DNA from 4 places in the Bradyrhizobium sp. LMG 9283 genome. Region 3 is predicted to be linked to each of the others. Evidence: riboswitches for the same ligand, from Rfam matches in the RefSeq annotation. Region 3 holds a riboswitch; each other region holds the start of a gene.

The links. Region 3 has a riboswitch for cobalamin ahead of P6U29_RS35320 (ribonucleoside-diphosphate reductase subunit alpha). Riboswitches for the same ligand answer to the same signal wherever they lie in the genome.
Region 1: another riboswitch for cobalamin. It lies ahead of P6U29_RS26895 (energy-coupling factor ABC transporter permease); the one in region 3 lies ahead of P6U29_RS35320 (ribonucleoside-diphosphate reductase subunit alpha).
Region 2: another riboswitch for cobalamin. It lies ahead of P6U29_RS26875 (TonB-dependent receptor); the one in region 3 lies ahead of P6U29_RS35320 (ribonucleoside-diphosphate reductase subunit alpha).
Region 4: another riboswitch for cobalamin. It lies ahead of metE (5-methyltetrahydropteroyltriglutamate--homocysteine S-methyltransferase); the one in region 3 lies ahead of P6U29_RS35320 (ribonucleoside-diphosphate reductase subunit alpha).

What each region holds. Positions count from the first base shown of each region.
Region 1 is NZ_CP120691.1:5,663,989-5,669,085, forward strand. Features, by position in the region: gene cobT (nicotinate-nucleotide--dimethylbenzimidazole phosphoribosyltransferase) at 1-1, opposite strand, end outside; gene cobF (precorrin-6A synthase (deacetylating)) at 8-757, opposite strand; gene P6U29_RS26895 (energy-coupling factor ABC transporter permease) at 804-1,481, opposite strand; cobalamin riboswitch at 1,518-1,738, opposite strand; gene cobA (uroporphyrinogen-III C-methyltransferase) at 1,784-2,515, opposite strand; gene P6U29_RS26905 (cobyrinate a,c-diamide synthase) at 2,512-3,822, opposite strand; gene cobM (precorrin-4 C(11)-methyltransferase) at 3,822-4,604, opposite strand; gene P6U29_RS26915 (cobalamin biosynthesis protein) at 4,601-4,969, opposite strand; gene cbiE (precorrin-6y C5,15-methyltransferase (decarboxylating) subunit CbiE) at 4,966-5,097, opposite strand, start outside.
Region 2 is NZ_CP120691.1:5,658,398-5,663,494, reverse strand. Features, by position in the region: gene cobT (nicotinate-nucleotide--dimethylbenzimidazole phosphoribosyltransferase) at 1-558, shown strand, start outside; gene P6U29_RS26880 (histidine phosphatase family protein) at 551-1,123, opposite strand; cobalamin riboswitch at 1,196-1,397, shown strand; gene P6U29_RS26875 (TonB-dependent receptor) at 1,510-3,867, shown strand; gene P6U29_RS26870 (PepSY domain-containing protein) at 3,880-5,097, shown strand, end outside.
Region 3 is NZ_CP120691.1:7,576,472-7,581,568, reverse strand. Features, by position in the region: gene tnpC (IS66 family transposase) at 1-1,488, shown strand, start outside; gene P6U29_RS35340 (plasmid pRiA4b ORF-3 family protein) at 1,485-1,805, shown strand; gene P6U29_RS35335 (plasmid pRiA4b ORF-3 family protein) at 1,706-2,086, shown strand; gene P6U29_RS35330 (hypothetical protein) at 2,180-2,419, shown strand; gene P6U29_RS35325 (CbtA family protein) at 2,518-2,817, shown strand; cobalamin riboswitch at 2,911-3,130, shown strand; gene P6U29_RS35320 (ribonucleoside-diphosphate reductase subunit alpha) at 3,252-5,097, shown strand, end outside.
Region 4 is NZ_CP120691.1:6,868,808-6,873,904, forward strand. Features, by position in the region: gene metE (5-methyltetrahydropteroyltriglutamate--homocysteine S-methyltransferase) at 785-3,130, opposite strand; cobalamin riboswitch at 3,231-3,434, opposite strand; gene P6U29_RS32270 (nodulate formation efficiency C protein) at 4,436-5,097, shown strand, end outside.

The DNA.
Region 1 (5,097 bases), 1.9 Mb from region 3:
TGCTGCCTCAACGCCTTCGCTTGAGAATGTAGCTGTCCATGATCCAGCCGTGCCGCTCGCGCGCCTCTTGCCGCAACGCGACGATGCGCGGACCGGCCTCGGCCAGTGCGCCGGACATGATGATCTGATCGGGCATGCCGAGATAGGCGCCCCACCAAATGTGGAGCCCGGCCGGGTCGAGCGACTGAAACGCCGTGCCGCCGTCGAGCATCACCGCCACGGTATCGACGCCTTGCGGCCAGCCGCCTTCGCGCAAGCGCCGCCCCGTCGTGACCAGGAACGGCTCGCCGATGTCATTGAGTGGCAGCGCATGCGCGGCGCACAGCGCCTGGATCGAGGTGATGCCTGGCACAACTTCGATATGCGGCAACGGATGGAGCCGCCGCGCGATGCGCAACGAGGAGTCGTAGAGCGACGGGTCGCCCCAGATCAGCAGCGCGACCTTGCCCTCGCCTGCGAGATGCCTCGCAATGGTCTGCGACCAGGTCGCGGCAACCGCATCGTGCCAATCGTCGACGCCCTTGCGGTAATCAGCTTCACCGGCATCGCGCACGGGAAGATCGAATTCGGCGATGACTGTCTTGTCGCTGGTGAGCACGTCCGCGCAGATCATCCGTCTGAGATCCGCAAGATCGGACTTCGCAGCCCCCTTGCGCGGGATCAGGACGAGATCGGCCGCGTTGATGGCTTGAATCGCGGCGCGCGTGAGCTGCTCGGGATTGCCGCAACCGATACCTATCAGAGAGAGCGTGAGCATCGCGAGCGCGATGGGCGGCCGCAGCGGCCGCCCTTTCGCTGGTCTCTCAGGCCGCGTTGTGCAGGCGCGGCGTGACGAGGCCGGGCGCGGTGACGCCACGCAGCGACTTCGCCAGCGCCAGCACGGCGAGATCGGCGAGCGGCTCGATCACGACGACCAGCGCATAGGACCCGGCAAACGCCGCGATGTTGGCGAGGTTGGTCGCACCGAAGCCGGAGCCATAGAGCGCCCAGAACGCCACCCAGGCGACAATGCCGGACTGATAGGCGGTCGAGAGCGCCAGCGCCTGGCGGTATTGCAGATCGACGTAAGCGGTATTGCGCGGAATGATCCGCGTCGCGAGCGCCTGGATCGCAAACAGCGGCACCAGGAGCGTGGTGACGTTCATGCCGTATTGCGGCAGATCGGTCGGCACAAACAACACGCCCTGGAGCAATAGGCCGAACGCGAGGCCGAAGGCCGCGGGCGCAGCACCAAACAGCAGGAACAGGGTCGAGCCGAGGATGAAGTGCACCTCGGACACGCCGACCGGGAAGTGCGGCAGGATTTGGAAGAAGGTGAAGACAAGGCCGGTGGTGGCGAGCGTGCGTGCCGCGAACGAGCCGACGCCCTGCTCGCGGACGGTCTCGGCCGCCAGCTTCAACGCAACGCCGCCTGCGGCGATGCCGGTTGCATAACTCAACACGAGCTTGGCGCCCGTCACGACCCCGGGTTCGATATGCATGGCTCAATTCCTTCCTGCCGTCACACCCGACGGCGTTGGCCTCAAAACGTGCAGGGCCGGTCTCCTGGCTCGCGGCTCACTGGGGTTCTCCGGCCTTCCCGGACCTTGCGGCCCAGTGGCTGATCGGAGCCCCTCACCGCTTACAGTCGCGGGGGCGGCTGGGGTTTTGGGCGCCGCAATTGGGTCCGCCCACCCCCATTCCCGATTATGCTCCGGCGCTTTGCGCCGCGTTGAGCACCATGCCTCTCTTGTGTGCCCCTTTCGCGGAGCCGGCGTCAAGGGGCGAACGGCTGCGGGAGCCGTCATGACGGATAATCCCCCGCCAGCGCGCCGAACAGGATCACGGCCGCAGTGGAAGCGGCGCCGCCGCGCGCAAGTTGCTCGGCGAGCTCGACAATCGTGGTGCGGACCAGCCGTTCGTCGGGTCGTCCGAGGGATTCAGCGAACAGTGCCGGGGTGGTTGGCGCGAGGCCATGCGCGATCAATTTTGCGGCAAGCGCCGGAAAGGTGCGCCGGCCCATATAGACCACAGTCGTCGCCTCAGGGTCTGCCAGCGCCGCCCAGTTCAGGTTGGGCGGCAGCTCGCCGGTGACATCAGCGCCGGTGATGAACTGTACCCGTCGCGAGGTGTGCCGTCGGGTCAGCGGAATTCCTGCTTGCGCCGCGGCGACGCAAGCTGAGGTGACGCCGGGAACGATCTCGTAGCCGATGCCGGCCTCGCGCAGCGTCTCGATCTCTTCCTCGAGCCGGCCGAAAATGCCAGCATCGCCCGACTTCAGCCGCACCACACGCGCGCCGGTTGCGGCATAGTCGACCAAGAGACGGTTGACGTGGTGTTGCTTGGTCGAAGGACGCCCGGCCCGCTTTCCCACCGCGACAAGATTGGCGCCGGGCCGGGCAAGATCGAGGATCGCGCCCGAGGCAAGGTCGTCATAGAGCACGACGTCCGCCTCGCGCAGCCGCGCGGCGCCCTTCACGGTGAGGAGCTCGGGATCGCCAGGGCCGGCGGAGACGAAGGAGACAAAACCGCTCACCGGTCCTCCGCGATCAGATGAAAGAACGTGCCAGTGGCATGGCCGCGGCGCGAGCCGGTCTCGGCAATGACGGTGCCGGTTGCATCGTGCACGACGGCCAACGGCGTATCAGGCTGGGCAAGGATGGTCGAATAGTGGAACTCGTGGCCGCGCAGGCGCGCGCCGACCTCATGCCCCGGCATCGGCGCAGCCAGTTCGGCGAGGCGATAGCCCAGATGCATGCGGCGCTTGGCAAAGCTGGTCTCCAGGCCGAGCAGCCCCGCCATCTCATGGCGGACGCCGTCGGCATCGGTCAAAGCGGCACCCAGCACCATATAGCCCCCGCATTCGCCATGCACCGGCCGCGTCTCCGCGAAGCCGCGAAGGCCACTGCGAAAGCGTGCATTGGCCGCGATCTTGCCAGCATGAAGCTCGGGATAGCCGCCCGGCAGCCAGCACACATTGGCGCCTGCGTCGGGCGCTTCATCGGCCAGCGGCGAGAACGGCAATATCTCGGCGCCGGCCGCGCGCCAGGCTTCCAGCATGTGCGGATAGACGAAGGAGAATGCCGCATCGCGGGCGAGGGCAATGCGCTGACCGGGCGGCGTCACGTTCAGGCCGTTCGCCGCAGCTTGCGGCGACCAGCTCGCTGCCGAACGCAGGACTGCGTCAAGATCGACATGTTCGGCAACGAAGCGCGCGGCCTCGTCGATCAGATTGCCGATCTCCGCCTGCTCCTCGGCCTGTACGAGGCCAAGATGCCGCTTCGGCAGGCTGATCTCGGCATGGCGCGGCAGCGCACCGAACACGGCAATGCCGGCATCGTTCAGCGCGCGCCGCACGAGATCTTCGTGACGCGGGCTGGCGACGCGGTTGAGCACGATCCCTGCAAGGCGCACGCCGGGGCGATAGTCGCGAAGGCCCGCGGCAATCGCGGCCGCAGTCTGCGCCTGCCCAGAGGGATCGATCACCAGCACCACCGGCCAACCCAGCATCTCCGCGATATCGGCGGTGGCGCCGGTGCCGGAGACACCACGCGGGGCAACACCGTCGAACAGGCCCATCGAGCCCTCGGCAAGCACGACGTCGGCATCGGCACCGCGGCTGACGAGATGCGCAATGCTCACGCGATCCATCGCCCAGCTGTCGACGTTGACGGAGGCGCGCCCCGTGGCGGCGGCGTGGAACGCGGGATCGATATAGTCGGGTCCGCTCTTGAAGCACTGCACGTTCAGGCCGCGATTGCGCCAGGCGCGGGCGAGCGCCAGCGTCAGCGTGGTCTTGCCGACGCCGGAGGCAGGTGCGGAGATGACGAGACCGGCCGCCATCACGACGCCTCCGGAAAGCGCGGCTCTGCTCCGACCGGCCGGTAGCGGCGGTCGTAATCGACGGCATAAAGACGGCTCTCGTCAAAATCCTCAGCACCAAGCGTCCTGCCGACCAGGATCAACGCCGTGCGCTCCATCTCGCCGCCCACGGCCGCATTGAGGGTGCCGAGTGTCGCGCGGACCATGCGCTGATCCGGCCAGCTCGCGCGCCACACGATCGCGACGGGGCAGTCCGCACCATAGTGAGGCGTCAGCTCGGCCACGACCTTGTCGAGCAGATGGATCGACAGGTGGATCGCCAGCACCGCGCCGGTCGCGGCGAACGCGGCGAGCTTCTCGCCTTCGGGCATCGCGCTGGCGCGTCCCGGCGTGCGCGTCAGCACCACAGTCTGAGCCAAGCCGGGCAAAGTCAGTTCGGTCTCTAGCGCCGCCGCGGCAGCCGAGAACGAGGGCACGCCGGGTGTCACCGTGTAGGGGATCCCGAGCGCACGCAAACGGCGGAGCTGCTCGCCCATCGCCGACCAGATCGAGAGATCGCCGGAATGCAGCCGCGCGACGTCCTTGCCCTCGGCATGCGCAGCCGCAATCTCCGCGATGATCTCGTCGAGCGACAGCGGCGCGGTGTTGACGATGCGCGCACCAGGCGGGCAATGCGCCAGCACGCCCGCCGGCACCAGCGAGCCCGCATAGAGGCAGACCGGAGAGGCGGCGATCAAATCGCGGCCGCGCAGCGTCAGCAAATCGGGCGCGCCCGGCCCGGCGCCGATGAAATGCACGGTCATGCGCCGTCTCCTTCCGCGATCGCGGCGGTCGCGGTGCGATCCTGCGAGACCACACGCGTCGCAATCAGCCGCGCGCGAGGACCGGCTGCAGCGAGCGCCGCGGCTTCGGCGACTGATCCCGTGCCGAACTTCTCCGCGACGAGATTCGAGTTCGTGAGCGTGTCGATATCCGCCAGCCTATCGGCCGGAACCGCCATGATCGGCACACCGCACTCACGCGCGAGTTGCTTCAGCACCTCGGCGTTGGCCTTGTCGGTGACGGTTGCCATCGCCGCAAGCCCCTCGGGGCCGCCCGCCGCCAGAAGCGCTTCGCGCAGCGAAGCCAGCGTGACGTCCTTTCTGAACCCGAGCCCGGCAACCTTCATCGGACCGTACTCCACTGCACCACGGGCCGCGCGGCCTCCCACGACCGGTAGCGGCCGAGCGGAGCGGCATGTGCGATCTCGACCCGCATCAGCTCGCCGCCATGGCGCTGGTGCAGCTCACCGAGCAG
Region 2 (5,097 bases), 1.9 Mb from region 3:
CCCGATCTGCTGATCTTCGGCGAGATGGGCATTGGCAACACCACGACATCCGCGGCGATCGCGGCGAGCCTGCTTGGTGTGAGCGCCGAGGAGATCGCGGGCAGCGGTACCGGCGTCGATGCAGCCGGTCGGGCGCACAAGGCGCGGGTGATCGATGCGGCGATCGCACGCCACAGCGTTGCCGGAGCTTCGGCCGAAAAGATCCTGTGCGCGGTCGGCGGCCTCGAGATCGCGGCGATCTCAGGCGCGATCATTGCGGCCGCGCAGCGCCGCGTTCCCGTATTGATCGACGGCTTCATCGTGTCGGTCGCGGCGCTGGCGGCGGCGCGTCTCAATCCGTCCTGCCAGCCGTTTCTGTTGCCGTCGCATCAGTCAGCAGAGCAGGGGCATCGGTTGGTGTTGCGCGCGCTCAACGTGCAGCCGCTGATCAGCCTCGATCTCAGGCTTGGCGAGGGATCGGGCGCCGCCATCGCGCTGCCGCTGGTCCGCTCGGCCTGTGCGCTTCACAACGGCATGGCGACGTTCGCACAGGCCAACGTACCGGATCGGCCTAGCTGATGCACTGATTGACGGAGACGACGCGCCAGCCGCCCGCGAGCCGGTCGATCCGGGTGAGCGACAGCGGGTCGATCACGAAGCGCAACGCGGCTTGCGGTGTCAGGTCCAGCGCGATGCAGAGCGCGGCGCGGATGGTGCCGGAATGTACGACCAGCGCTGCGGAGCCGGCGCCAATCCGCGACAGACCCAGCCGCACGCGCGCGACCTGATCCGCAAAGCTTTCGCCGTTCGGCGGCCGTCCGCACGCCGGATCGCGCCAGAACTGCGCATAGGCATCGCCACCGGTCGCGGCGAGCTCGTCATGACGATGGCCGGTCCAGTCGCCGAAATCCTGCTCGCGGAATTCGCTGACCAACTCCGGTGTGAGCCCCAGTGCGCGCGCCGTCTCGACGGTGCGCCGCGACGGGCTGGCATAGCTGGCGGCATCCGGCGGCAAGTGCTGCCGCAGAGCCGCCAATGCCGCGTGATCGCCGAGATCCGCCGGCGCATCGGCTGCATGGATCGTCCCGGCGACGCCCTCGACGGCCGCATGCCGTATCAACCAGAGGAAGGTCTCGCCTTCCATGCTCATCTCCAAGGAAGTTGGTTGCCGTGGCCACAACGCCGCAACTGCCACATTGACTCTGTCTTGGTGGTAATCCTAGATGCTCGCGACGGTTTTCCCGAGAGGGAATGAAAAGGGAATGCGGTGCGGGGCGTTGTCCCCAATGCCGTGGCTGCCCCCGCAACTGTGAGCGGATAATCCTTCGTCACGAGCCACTGGGTCCTCGGTCCCGGGAAGGCGACGAAGCGGTCATGACCCGCGAGCCAGGAGACCTGCCGTCAGCCGTGGTCACACGCGAAGATGTCGGTCGGGGAGTACAGACATTCGGCTTCATCGGACGGCTCAAGGCCAAGGGTGAGACCTCGTTCGCTGTGACGTGCCACTGACGTCATACCGAGGTTTGTACCGTGTCTTCCATCCGTATCGCACGACCGCGCCGCTTCCTGCTTGCCTCCCTGGCCTTTGCATCGTTTGCAGCCGCCGATCTGCCCGTCGCGCTGGCGCAGCAGGCCCGAGAGCCGCTGCCGCCCGTTGAGGTGTCGCCCGCTAAATCGCGCAAGCAGGCGAGACCGGTGGGCCGGGAGGCGCAGAGCGCACGTCGTGCGGTTGCACACAGGCCAGCACCCGCATCCGCAGCGCCCAGACCCGTCGTGCCGATCGCGGCAGCGCAGACGCCGCTCAACAGCAACGCGGTGGCCGAAAGCGCCTCGCGGCTCGGCCTGACCGTGCGGCAGACGCCCGCGACCGTCGAGGTGATCTCGGCCGAGACCATGCGCGAGCAGGGCTTTCGCACCGTGTCCGAGGTGGCGCAGGGGGCGGTCGGCGTCACCTCAGGGGACAATCCCGCCGAGCCTTCCGCCTTTTCCATGCGCGGCTTCACCAACAGCCAGATCAACACGCTCTACAACGGCATCAAGATCGGTCCGCAGAACATGACCTCGCGGATCGTCGACACAGCCAATCTGGAGGCCGTGGAATTCCTGAAAGGCCCGGCTTCGCTGATCTCAGGCGAGGGCGCCGCGGGCGGCGCGATCAACTTCGTCACCAAGCAGCCGCACACCGGAGCGATCCGCAACGAAGCCGATTTCTCCTGGGACTCGCTGAACTCGTTCCGTGCGCATTACGGCTCCGGCGGCAGCACCAATGTGCAGGGGCTGGACTATCGCTTCGATATCAGCCGTTCCATGCTCAACGGCTTTGCCGACGATACTAATATCAAGACGTTCGGCACGTCCGGCCAGCTCAATTACCGTGTCTCCGACAGTCTCAAGATCTGGGGCGCGCTCGAGTACCGGGAGGATCGCTCGAAAGCCTATTGGGGCGCGCCGCTGGTGCCGGTCGCCTTCAGCGGTTCGCACGCGACGAGCGGGATCGTGTCCGGCAATTACATCTCCAACTACAACGGGACCAATCTCAGTGCCGTCACGATCGACGACCGCACCTTCAACACCAACTACAACGTCCTCGACAATCGTAACGTCGCCCAGGAGGTGTGGCTGCGCGGCGGCTTTGAGCTGAAGCTGGCGCCTGATCTGACGCTGAAAAGCCAGGCCTATGGCTACGGTGCGGAACGGAGCTGGTTCAACAACGAGATCGAAGCCTTCAATTCCACCACGAACCTGGTCGATCGCGAACGCTTCTATGTCGCACACAGCCAGCGTCTGGTCGGCAACATCACCGACCTGATCTGGGACACGAATATCGCGGGCTTGGACAACCGGCTGGTCACGACGCTCTCGTCGAGCTATCTCGATTTTATTAGGCCCGGCGCGGCAAACTTTCCCGGCGATTCCGTTTCGCTGGTCGATCCCAACCGCGGCTTTTACGGCCTGCTCACGACGCAGCAGCAGACGGCGCGCATCGACAACGAGGCGCTGTCGTTCGAGGACCGTCTGAAACTGACGCGCAGCTTCGCGCTGATCGGTGGCCTGCGTGTCGAGCACATCGGGCTCGACCGCAACTCGACCGACAAGAACGGGTTAGAGAAGGCCGGCTTTCCATTCACCAAGGACTGGGCGCCGGTGACGGGCCGCATCGGCTACACCTGGGAGGCCGTTCCTGGCTTGACCTTCTTCAGCCAGTACGCCACCGGCGCCGACATCGCAGCCAACAACATCTTCCTGCTCGGTCCGACCCAGCCGCTCGACCTGACCACCGCGCGCACCTATGAGACCGGGGTCAAGCACCTGTTCTGGGACAACCGGGCGGAATGGTCGTTCTCGGCCTACGACATCCTGCGCAAGAACGTCTATGCGGCGGCCGGCGGCATGCAGTTGAATATCGCCGGACGGCAGGAGTCCAAGGGCGTCGAGCTTGCCGCCTCGGTGCGTCCGATCGAGCCGCTGCGGCTGTGGGGCAACATCGCCTATGTCGATGCGCGCTATGCCGACTACAATTTCGTCGGCGGCTCGTTCTCCGGTAACACGCCGCCGAACGTGCCGCGCATCGTTGCGAATGCCGGCGCGTCCTGGCGCTTCTTCACGCCCTGGCCGGTGGAGCTCGGCATCACCGGCCGTCATATCGGCGACCGCTACAACACCGATGCCAACGTCGTGACGATGAAGTCCTACACGGTGGCCGACGTCTATGCCTTCGTCGACATCCCCAAAACGGTGTTCAATGCAGTCGACCAGGCCCGCCTGACCTTCCGTGTCCGCAACATCACCGACAAGCGCTACGCCATCTGGGGCGATCCGTTCTATCCCGACCAGATCCTGCTGGGCGCGCCGCGCACCTACGAGATCTCGGCGGCGTTCAAATGGTGAGGCCGGGAGCGTATGATGGGCGCGATCGTCCTCTTGCACCGCTGGCTCGGGATTGCGTTCTGCCTGCTGTTCGCGATGTGGTTCGCGAGCGGAATCGTGATGCAATTCGTTCCGTTTCCGTCGCTGACGGAAGCGGAGCGATTTGCCGGACTCATGCCGGTGCATGGAGAGACGAGGATTTCGGTCGCGGACGCCGTTGCTGCGAGCGGGATCGCGGATGCCACGCGCGTTCGGCTGATCCAGCGGAGCGACGGCGCGGTCTACATTGTCTCGGGTCCCTCGCGTCAGCGCGCGATCCGCGCGGCCGACGGGAACGACGCGTCGGTGAAATCCGCTGATGTCGCACTGGCCGTTGCGCAGGCTCATGCACGCCAGCGCGAGATCGATGCCTCGCATGCGACGATTGTCGGCCGTGCGGATTACGATCAGTGGAGCGTACCGAACGGCTTCGATCGTCATCGACCCCTGTTTCGCGTGGCCCTCGGCGATACCGCCGGGACGGAAGTCTACGTCTCGTCGCTCACCGGTGAGATCGTCTTGGATACGACGCGGCGCGAGCGCGGCTGGAATCTTGCAGGCAGCGTGCTGCACTGGATCTATCCGACTGTTCTGAGAAGCAACTGGGCGCTATGGGATCGGCTGGTGTGGTCGCTATCGCTGCTGGCCCTGATCGCGGCTGTGCTGGGCGCTGTGCTCGGGATCGTGCGGATCAGGATTCACAAGCGGCAAATCTCCTCGCCTTATCGTGGCTGGCATGCCTTGCATCACCTGCTCGGCTTGGCAGCGATGGCCTTCGTGCTGACCTGGATCTTCAGTGGCTGGCTCTCGATGGATCACGGGCGGCTGTTCTCGCGCGGGCAGTTGACCGCGACGGAGGCCAGCGTGATGAACGCCGTGCCGGATTGGAGCGAGGCCTCATCGCTCGATCGCCAGCCATTATCCTCCTCGGCTGGCGAGGTCGAATGGTTCGCCTTCAACGGCTATGTCTATCGGCGCGATCGCGTTGCCCTTGACCGTCAGGCGTTGGTCAGGAGAGGCGATGCGCCGCGGGATGGACACACGGGATTCCTTGATGTGCACGAGATTCAGGCTCTGACGGGGCGGCTTACGGTCGGCTGCGGCCCACCGTCCGTCCTTCCTGATAACGACGACTACCCCGCGCTATCCGCAATGCCGGGTGCACCAGTCTACCGCTCGCGCTGTGGCGGCGACCTCTGGTTCGACATTGAT
Region 3 (5,097 bases):
GCCAGGCTCGAGCGGTTGCTCAAGCTTGCAAAAGATGCGCAGTTCGGTCGGTCCTCGGAAAAGCTGGACGCTGATCAGCTGCAGCTTGTTCTGGAGGACATCGAAGAGGCCGTCGCGGCCCTCGAAGCAGCCGAGGATCGCGCCAATCCCAGAACCTGCGAGAAGAGGACGGCCGAGCGCAAAGCCAACCGTGGTCAGCTGCCGGAGCATTTGCCGCGCATCATCGAGACCCTGATGCCCGCTGCAACCTGCTGTCCGTCCTGCAAAGGCGATCTCTTTGAGATCGGTCACGATGAGAGCCAGAGGTTGGACGTCGTACCGGCGCAGTATCGCGTGATCGTCACCCGCCGGCCCAAACTGGCCTGCCGCGCCTGTCACGGTGTCATCCTCCAGCATGCTGCTCCCGAGCGACTGATCAGGGGAGGATTGCCCACCGAGCGGCTGGTCGCGCATGTGATCGACGCGAAGTATCATTGGCATTTGCCGCTTTATCGCCAGGCGCAGATGCTGGAGACCCACGGAATAGCGCTGGACCGTTCCACGCTCGCCTTCTGGGTCGGCTACGCCGCCCAGGAATTGAAGCCCTTGTGGCATCGTCTACGCCAGCTTCTGCTGGCCTCCTCGAAGCTCTGTGTCGATGAGACCCCGGCGCCGGTGCTGGATCCGGGGCGCGGCAGGACAAAAACCGGCTACTTCTGGGCGCTGTCACGCGATGACAGGCCTTGGGCCGGACCTGATCCGCCTGGGGTGGTCTATGCCTATGCACCGGGCCGCGGCGCCGTTCATGGCTTGCGGCTGCTTGAGGGCTATCGCGGCATCATCCACTGCGACGGCTATCAGGCTTACAAGACCATGACCCGAGAGACGCGTGCGGACGCCCTGTCCGGGACGCTCGCCTTCTGCTGGTCGCATCTGCGGCGCCAGTTTGTGAAGATCGAGCGGGAGGCTGCGCCGGCGCCAGCTCCGGTTGCCCGCGAGGCGCTCGCGCGCATTGCCCAGCTCTACGCGGTCGAGAAGGCACTGCGCGGCCGCTCTGCTTCCGAGCGCTGCGCCGGCCGACAAGCGCATGCCCGGCCTCTGGCTACAGCCTTGAAGCAGTGGTTTGAGGCCAAGCTTGATCACCTTGCGGGGAAGAGCGACACGGCGAAGGCTTTGCGTTATGCGCTACGCCATTGGGACGGCCTGACGCTCTACCTTGATGACGGGCGCATCGAGATGGACACGAATGCGGTCGAGCGTGCGATGCGGCCGATCAAGCTCAACGCCAAGAACTCCCTTTTTGCCGGTTGCGACGAAGGTGCCGAGAATTGGGCATTGCTGGCTTCGCTCATTGAGACCTGTAAGCTCAATGGCGTCAGTGCCGAGCACTGGCTCGCTGACGTTCTCGCCAAGCTCGTCAATGGTTGGCCTGCGGCGCGACTGGACGAACTGCTTCCCTGGGCATCGACCTATACGATGCATACACACGATCCGAGGCTGGCGGCATGAGCCTGAACACGACCGCGGTCCGGATCAAGGTGACCCTCAAGGATGTGAAGCCGGAGGTGATGCGTCGCCTTGTCGTACCCGTCACCCTGCGCCTTGATCGGTTGCATCTGACGCTTCAGGAGGCATTCGGCTGGACGAACAGTCACCTCTTCGAGTTCTTCGCTGGTGAGGTCCGTTGGGGGATTCTGATCCCCACAACGATTACGGCCACCAGCCCATGGATGCCCGCAAAGCGCGGCTTTGCGATATCGTTCGCGAGACCGGCGCCAAGACGATCCACTATCTCTATGACTTCGGCGACAGCTGGGACCATGTGATCAAGCTCGAAAAATGGTTCGAGAACACCACGACGGAGGGGCTTCCCTTCCTGCTCGAGGCCGCCGGCCGTTGTCCTCCGGAAGACGTCGGCGGTGCGCCAGGCTATGCCGAATACCTCGCCGCCATCAGCGACCCCGGCCATCCCGAGCACGAACACATGCGCCTCTGGGGCCCGGAGCGGTTCGATCCCAACGTCGTCGACCGGAAGGCGCTCGAAGCCGCCGTCAAGGCGTTGTCCGACACATGGATACCGCGGCGACGCGCCACGCGAACAAAATAGGCGTCAAGCGTCATTCAGAAGGGCTGCAGAGCTACGCTTACGCTTCATCGTTGGTCTCATGTCACGGTCGCCCAGCAATTCGGCACCGTCCCCTTGATCCTGAAGGCCGAGGTCTTCGAGAAGGCCGCGGAGACGCACCAGCATGACGCCGCGACCGCGACGCAGGGGGCTGCGGACGATCATGACCATTCGACGCACAGCCACGTCGACCACGACCACGGCACGGAAGCCTGGGAGCCGCGCGAAGGGCTCGAGCGCAACGCCTATACGGCTGCGGCCGATGTGCTGACCGCAATCGGCGCTGCTCTTGGCCGGCTTCTTCGCCGTCCGTAGCGGCGCGACTGGCAGCGGAGTTTCCTGGCACGAAGGCCTCTTGTGGGGCGGTCTTCACGGTCGCACCTGGGTTCGGCCTGCCCCCGGAATTGCCTGGCGTGCCGGCCGCGCCATTGCTGTCTCGCCAAATCTGGTGGCTCGCCGTGCTGGCGACGGCTGGAGGGCTTGCCTTGATCGCCTTTCGCCGTTCGGTGCCGGCGGCCATCGCCGGTGTGATCCTGCTGCTCTTGCCGCACCTGATCGGTGCGCCGGAGTTGGAGCACGTCGAGACCAACGTGCCGTCCTCGCTGTCGTACCAGTTCATGGTCGCGGTGACGCTGACGAGCCTGGTATTCTGGAGCCTATTGGGCGCGCTGACGAGCACGATCTTTGCGCGGCTCGATCGCGACTCGGCGTAGGTCTGGCCAGATCGCCGGGCCGGAACTCCCACATTCGACAACCAGTCTGAGCGGAAGCCTCAAACGAATCGTTGACACCCGTCCGCGAATACACCACATGTGGGGCGTCACGGTTCCGCTGGATCGCAAGATTTAGTGGCTAAGAGGGAAGCCGGTGAACTGCGCCTTTCGGCGCGGAATTCCGGCGCTGCCCCCGCAACTGTCAGCAGCGAGCTGCTTCCGACAATCGTCACTGGTGCTTTTTGCGCCGGGAAGACGGGAAGAAAGCTATGACCTGCGAGCCAGGAGACCTGCCGTGACGATCTGAACGTCCACGGGCGGGGTGTCCGGCGGTCGCTTGCATGCACCGTCCGGCGCTTTGCTGTCGGCGTTTCTGCGGCGTCCTTCCTTATCAGCCCCGTTCAAACATAACACGCGCATCACGGGGCCTATTGATGTCACTGAACCTGCACGACGCGGACACCGCTTCCGCACCCATCATCCAGTTGCGTCCGCAATCGCTTGCTGCTGCTGCGAGCGAGCCGGCGATGCAGATCATCCGCCGCAACGGAAAAGTTTCGCCGTTCGACTCCGCCAAGATCGCCGTCGCCATGACCAAGGCGTTCCTGGCGGTCGAGGGGACCAGCGCGGTCGCCTCGCGCCGCGTCCATGAGAGTGTCGAGCAGCTCACTGCCGAAGTCGTCACCGCGCTGATGCGGCGGGCAGGTGAAGGACGCACCTTCCATATCGAGGACGTGCAGGACCAGGTTGAGCTAGCCCTGATGCGCAGCGAACACCACAAGGTCGCGCGCGCCTATGTGCTGTACCGCGAGGAGCGTTCGCGCCAGCGCGCCGAGGAAGCCGCCGCCGAAGCCGAGCCCGCGGCAATGCCGTCCCTTCATGTCACGCTTGCCGACGGCTCGCGCGTCGGTCTCGACACCAAGCGCCTCGCCCTGATCATCGGCGAAGCCTGCGCCGGCCTCGATGGCGTGTCCGCCGCCCCTGTGCTCGCCGAAACCACGCGCAATCTCTACGACGGCATCAGTCAGGACGAATTGGCGCTGGCCGCGATCATGGCTGCGCGCACACTGGTCGAACAGGAACCGAATTACGCCTATGTCAGCGCGCGCCTGTTGCTTGACAAGCTCCGCGGCGAGGTGCTGTCCTATGTCCATGGCGTCCCGACGTCGGCCGCTCAGGCTGACATGGCGACGCGCTACGCCGAGTATTTTCTGGCCTATGTGAAGACGGGTATTGCGGCCGAACTGCTCGATCCTGAACTCGCCCGCTTCGACCTCGGCCGGATCGCCTCGGCGCTGAAGCCCGAGCGCGATTTGAACTTCCAGTTCCTCGGCCTCCAGACGCTGTACGACCGCTACTTCCTGCACGTGCATGGCAAACGCATCGAGCTACCGCAAGCCTTCTTCATGCGTGTCGCGATGGGCCTGGCCGTGCGCGAGATAGATCGCGAAGCCAGGGCTATCGAGTTCTACGACCTGCTGTCCTCGTTCGCCTTCATGGCCTCGACCCCGACACTGTTCAATTCGGGCACACTGCGCCCGCAGCTGTCCTCCTGCTTTCTTACGACCGTCTCGGACGACCTCGACGGCATCTTCGAGTCGGTCAAGGACAATGCGCTGCTCGCAAAATATTCCGGCGGCCTCGGCAATGACTGGACGCCGGTGCGCGGGCTCGGCGCCCACATCAAGGGTACCAATGGCGAGAGCCAGGGCATCATCCCGTTTCTGAAGGTCGCCAACGACACCGCCATCGCCGTCAACCAGGGCGGCAAGCGCAAGGGTGCGGTCTGCGCCTATCTGGAGACCTGGCACGTCGACATCGAGGAATTCCTCGATCTGCGCAAGAATACTGGCGACGACCGCCGCCGCACCCACGACATGAACACGGCGAGCTGGGTGCCGGACCTGTTCATGCAGCGCGTCGATACCGACGGCGAATGGACGTTGTTCTCGCCCGACGAGACGCCCGATCTGCATGATCTCTACGGTGAGGCGTTCAAGGCCGCCTATGAGTCGTATGAGGCCAAGGCAAAGGCCGGCGGCCTGCGCGTGTTCAAGACCGTACGGGCGACCGATCTCTGGCGCCGCATGCTGACGATGCTGTTCGAGACTGGCCATCCCTGGATCACCTTCAAGGATCCCTGCAATCTGCGCTCGCCGCAGCAGCACATGGGCGTGATCCATTCGTCGAACCTCTGCACCGAGATCACGCTCAACACCTCGGCTGACGAGGTCGCGGTCTGCAATCTCGGCTCCATCAACATGCTCGTTCATGTCGGTC
Region 4 (5,097 bases), 710 kb from region 3:
CTCATCTTCCTCGGTGCGGGGCTACACACAGTCGGGCGGTCTAAACCGGCTCCGCCGAGCCGAGTCGTGTCGTGTCAATCCTAAATCGACATCACTTAACTGGCCTATCTTGGGGCAGCACCGGGCTCACGGCTGAGGAGCACCCTATCGGCATCGGGCCGCCCTTCAAGCTCGTGACATCATCCGTGGTCCGCTCATAGATCTCAAACAGAAGTTCAAGCCGAAACCCGACTATCGGGTGGGACCGGTCGACCAACGACTGCCTTAAGCAGGGTCCAAATCAATAGCAACCGCTCTGCATTGGCTACGCTTGCGAGATCCTTGGAGCCGGGTTTTTCGTATCGTCGTGCTGATCGAGCATAAGGTTGCCAGGCAGGAAAGCGCACCGAGTTTGCGGTTGGTGCCCTGCGGCGACCGCCCGGCATCACTGCCCCTCGTTGCTGTCGCAACCGTTGCCGACGTGCTCATGAGCGACAAACCTTGGTGTAGATTTCTAAATCTCAGGCTATACCGTCGCATACCAGGGCATAATTGAGCTACGCTGAGCTTGTGCTTCAACTGGGCTCCGATTTTCGGCGAATGTCCTCGCCGTGATCGAACCGGCGGCTGTCCTCCCTCCGCCGATGGAAGTCCGCGCGATGCGTCAGCGTCGCTCCTCCCAGACTTTCGCCCGGCCCGCCAAGCGGAACCGGGCATTTTTTTGTGTTCTCAAGGTTCCCGGATTATCGAGAGCGCAAATGACCACAAGCGGATCAGCTTTGTCGAGAAGAGACCCAAGCCCGGGTCAACGGCCTCGCGGATCGGATGCAGCGCGCAGTTCGCGGGCGGCAGCGACCATGTTCGCTAGGGCCGGCCGAACCTCCTCCCATTTGCGCGTCTTCAGGCCGCAGTCCGGATTGACCCAGAGCTGCGAATCCTGCAGCCGTGTCCGAGCCAACGCCATCAGCTCCTTCATTTCGCCCGTCTCGGGAACGCGTGGAGAGTGGATGTCGTACACGCCCGGCCCGATCTGATTTGGATATTCGTAGTTCCTGAAGGCGTCGAGTAGTTCCATTTTCGAGCGCGACGTCTCGATCGAGATGACGTCCGCATCCATTGCAGCGATCGCACCGATGATGTCGTTGAACTCCGAGTAGCACATATGCGTATGAATTTGCGTTTGATCGGCGACGCCCGATGAGCAGATGCGGAAGCAATCCACGGCCCAGTCGAGATAAGCCGTCCACTCCGATCGACGCAACGGCAATCCTTCGCGGAGTGCAGCTTCGTCGATCTGGATCATGGTTGCCCCAGCATTCTCGAGATCGCGGACTTCGTCTCGGATCGCGAGCGCAATCTGGCGGCAGACCTCGCTTTTAGGAATATCATCGCGAACAAAGGACCAGTTCAAGATCGTCACCGGTCCGGTCAACATCGCCTTCATCGGCTTCTTGGTTAGTGATTGCGCGTAGCGCCACCACTCTACGGTGATAGGCTTCGACCGCACTACATCGCCGAACAGGATCGGTGGCCTGACGCAGCGCGAGCCGTAAGATTGCACCCATCCGTTCCTGGTAAAGGCGAACCCGGCGAGTTGCTCGCCGAAGTACTGCACCATGTCATTGCGCTCGAACTCGCCGTGCACGAGGACGTCAAGTCCGATGTCCTCCTGCCAACGTACGGCGCGCGCAGTCTCCTCCTTGAGGAACCCGTCGTATTGCTCGTCGCTCATCGCGCCTCGCGCATGCGCCGCACGGGCATTCCGGACCTCTGTGGTCTGCGGAAACGATCCGATCGTCGTGGTAGGAAAAGGCGGTAGTCCGAAACGATTGCTTTGGATCTCGGCACGACGGGCAAATGGGCTGGCGCGCCGGCGCGTGCCCTGGTCGATCGCTCTCATCCGGACAGCGACATTGGCATCACGGATTTTCGGCGAACTCCGGCGGACAGTCGCGGCACATTCCGACTCGGCAAGAGCTAGCGCAACATTCTGGTCGCCTGCGAGTGCCCGCGCCAGGATCGCAAGTTCACGCATCTTCTGAACCGAAAAAGCAAGCCAGCTCTTCACGTCGGGAGCGAGCCCGGCCTCGAGTTCAACGTCGACCGGCACGTGAAGCAGCGAGCAGGATGGGGCGATCTGTACACGATCCTTGCCAAGCTTCGCAATCGCGGGTTCCAGCCTCCGGCGCAGCGACGACAAATTCGACCGCCATACATTCCGGCCGTCGATGACACCGAGCGATATGACGAGATCACTTCGGCCGCCAGCAATGATCTGGTCCAATAACTGTGGCGCTCGAACCAGATCGAGGTGAAGTCCGGCAACTGGCAGGCTCAAGGCGGTGTCCAGATTGTCACCGAGGTCGCCGAAATAGCTGGCAACCATGATCTTGATGGCCGGCCCCTCCTTGGCGAGCCGGTCATAGGCATGGAGCAAAGATTTTCGCGCCCCCTCATCCAGATCAACAACCAGGCAGGGCTCGTCGAACTGAACCCAATTTGCCCCACGTTTGGCCAATTCCTGCAGAACTTCGATATAGGCCGGTATCAGTTCGTCCAGTAGTGAGAGTGGCTGGAACGCAGGATCGGCACTCTTGCCGAGCTTTAGGAATGTGACCGGCCCGATCAGGACAGGGCGGGTCTGAAAGCCAAGGGACTTGGCTTCCTCATACTCCTCGATCGGCTTGCGAGAGCATAGCCTGAAAGTCTGTCCCCTGTGAAACTCGGGGACCATGTAGTGGTAGTTGGTGTCGAACCACTTCGTCATCTCCTGCGCGGGTGCGCCAAATCCGCGCGGTCCGTGACCGCAACTCGCATCCTGGTCGTCGCATTGTGAACCGCGGGCCATGGCGAAGTACGTCTTGAGCGAAACGGATTCGGTTTTCGAGGCGTAGATCTCCGGGATGGCGCCAACCATGACACTTGTGTCGAGCACCTGGTCATACAGCGAGAAATCGTTCGATGGAATGACCGTGACGCCGATAGATTTCTGACGGGCCCAGTTCGCGGCGCGCAGGCCAGCTGCGTCCTCGAGCAACTGTTGTTCGCTGCTTTTTCCGGCCCAGTAGCTTTCTAGTGCGAGTTTGAGCTCGCGCCTTGGACCGATGCGTGGCGTTCCGAGCGTGGCAACCGGAAGGGAGAGAAGAGACATAGCGTTAACCCCAGTTGGGGGCGAAGGCCATGGCGGACGCAGGCAGGGGACGTCGCGCGTGCGACGGCTGCTTGACGTACCACCGGGACACCCCGCCCGTGGACGAATATATTGTCGGGGCAGGTCTCCTGGCTCGCGGGTCATCGCTGCTGTCCGGCCTTCCCGAAGCCGCGCAGGCTTCAGTGACATCGTTGGACAGCGGCTCGCCGCTCACAGTTGCGGGGGCAGCGCCGGCATTTTCACCGGCTTCCCTCTTAGCTCCGGATCAAATGGAAACCGGAGAACCTCGACGACTTGGATTATCGGCAAGAGAACTCTTCCGTCAACCTCTCAGATTATGTCTCAAGCTAATGCTGCGACATCTGCCACGCGAATGACCGTGCATCTATATCGTTGAACACGACGTAGAAGCGCTTGCCAATCAGCGATATCGGAATGACCATCGGAGCTACCTGCGCGTGGGGCCGCACGCCAATCCGGTGGAAGGGACAAATGCGGCTTGCGTGGTCGGGACTGCTTCCTCGAGCAGAACGCATTTAATGCGAGTCCCGGCTTCCCAGCGGTTCTTCGAGCACGTCCACCATCCAGCTGCCTTCTCGACCAACAAGATGCGTGTTGACTAGGCCCAAGACACCTGGCGAAGGCAGCAACATACCTGGCGAGCACGTTGATTTGCGGTGCCAGCCAGATTCCAGATGCTCGGTGGTGAAGATCGGCTTCGCGTCGTTGGCCATCGAGTGCAAAGCGCACCTTGAGGCTGCTCTCGAATTCCGGAGCGCCGCATGTCGCAAAAGGAGCGCCAAACGCGCCATGGCCTTTTTGGCCGCGAGTGCCCAAAGACATGGCAGAGATCGAAGCCTATATTCCGGCAATGATACCGAACCAAACGGTTCAATGGCGGCACACGTGCTCCCAATTCTCATCAGGAACTTGGCACCGAGGCGTTCCCCTGCGCCGTCGAATATCCGGCGCGTGCGAGGATGCATAAGCCGCGATGGATAGGCTGAATGGAAACATCGAGACGTGCGCAAGTCGGAAAGTCGACAAAGAGGACACAAAACCGGTGCGAACTTCCGTCTATTACCTGGCACGAAGAATGCAAGTCCTCGGCATGCCCAGTCTCCTCCTGCTGGGCATTTCCAGCACAGCAAATTGAGGCTGTCGCTGGCAACTGAAGTTAGCGGCGCGTGACATAGAGGGGAGCGCATGCTCGCGCGGGACCGCGGTCGCCCCGTCGCGTCGCCGCTAGCTTCTTGCGCTCTCGCATAACAGGTTCAAGGTTGCCCGCTTTGGAATGACGTGTGGATGAAACTCGATAGGCCGACGGTTATGAAGAAGAGAATGTCTGGAAGACGCGCGCTATGGTTTTGTCTCGGTCGATGCCTGATCTGCCTGGCTGGGCTGGCTGCCATGAGCAACAGTGTTCTCGCCATCGACAGCCCCCTCGTCGAAAGAGTCAAATCAACGTGGCGAGCGCAAGATGGTGAGACGATAGAACAAATTATCTCCAACGTCTCGAAGGTGGCACACTTCGTCCCTCGAATGTGGGGCGTCGCTGAACTTGACGGACATGAATATGTTTTCGTTTCGTGGACCAGGCACCGGGACAATAAATCAGACGAACAGTACGTTATCACATGGAAGATCGCGCTCGACGGGACGATTGAACTTGCGTCGACCTATGCAAAGCCGATGGAATTGGGCTGGCGCGCCCTGGCGCTCTCGTTGATCGCCAGTGAAATCACGGATGGCGAAAGGGACGCAAATCTCCGCTTTCTGCATGACCCGGCCAACTTCAACTTTGTGACGACCACGCAAGGCCCGCTTGGCGATCTTCTGCGGCAGGGCCGCTGCACTATCGTTGAACCTGTTGGAGTGGACTACTTGCCGAAGCAGAACGACAAGCCGACCGAGAAAGCTGATCTCTGGCGCGTTCTGCTTGTGGTGAACTGTGATACGCCAGGGCC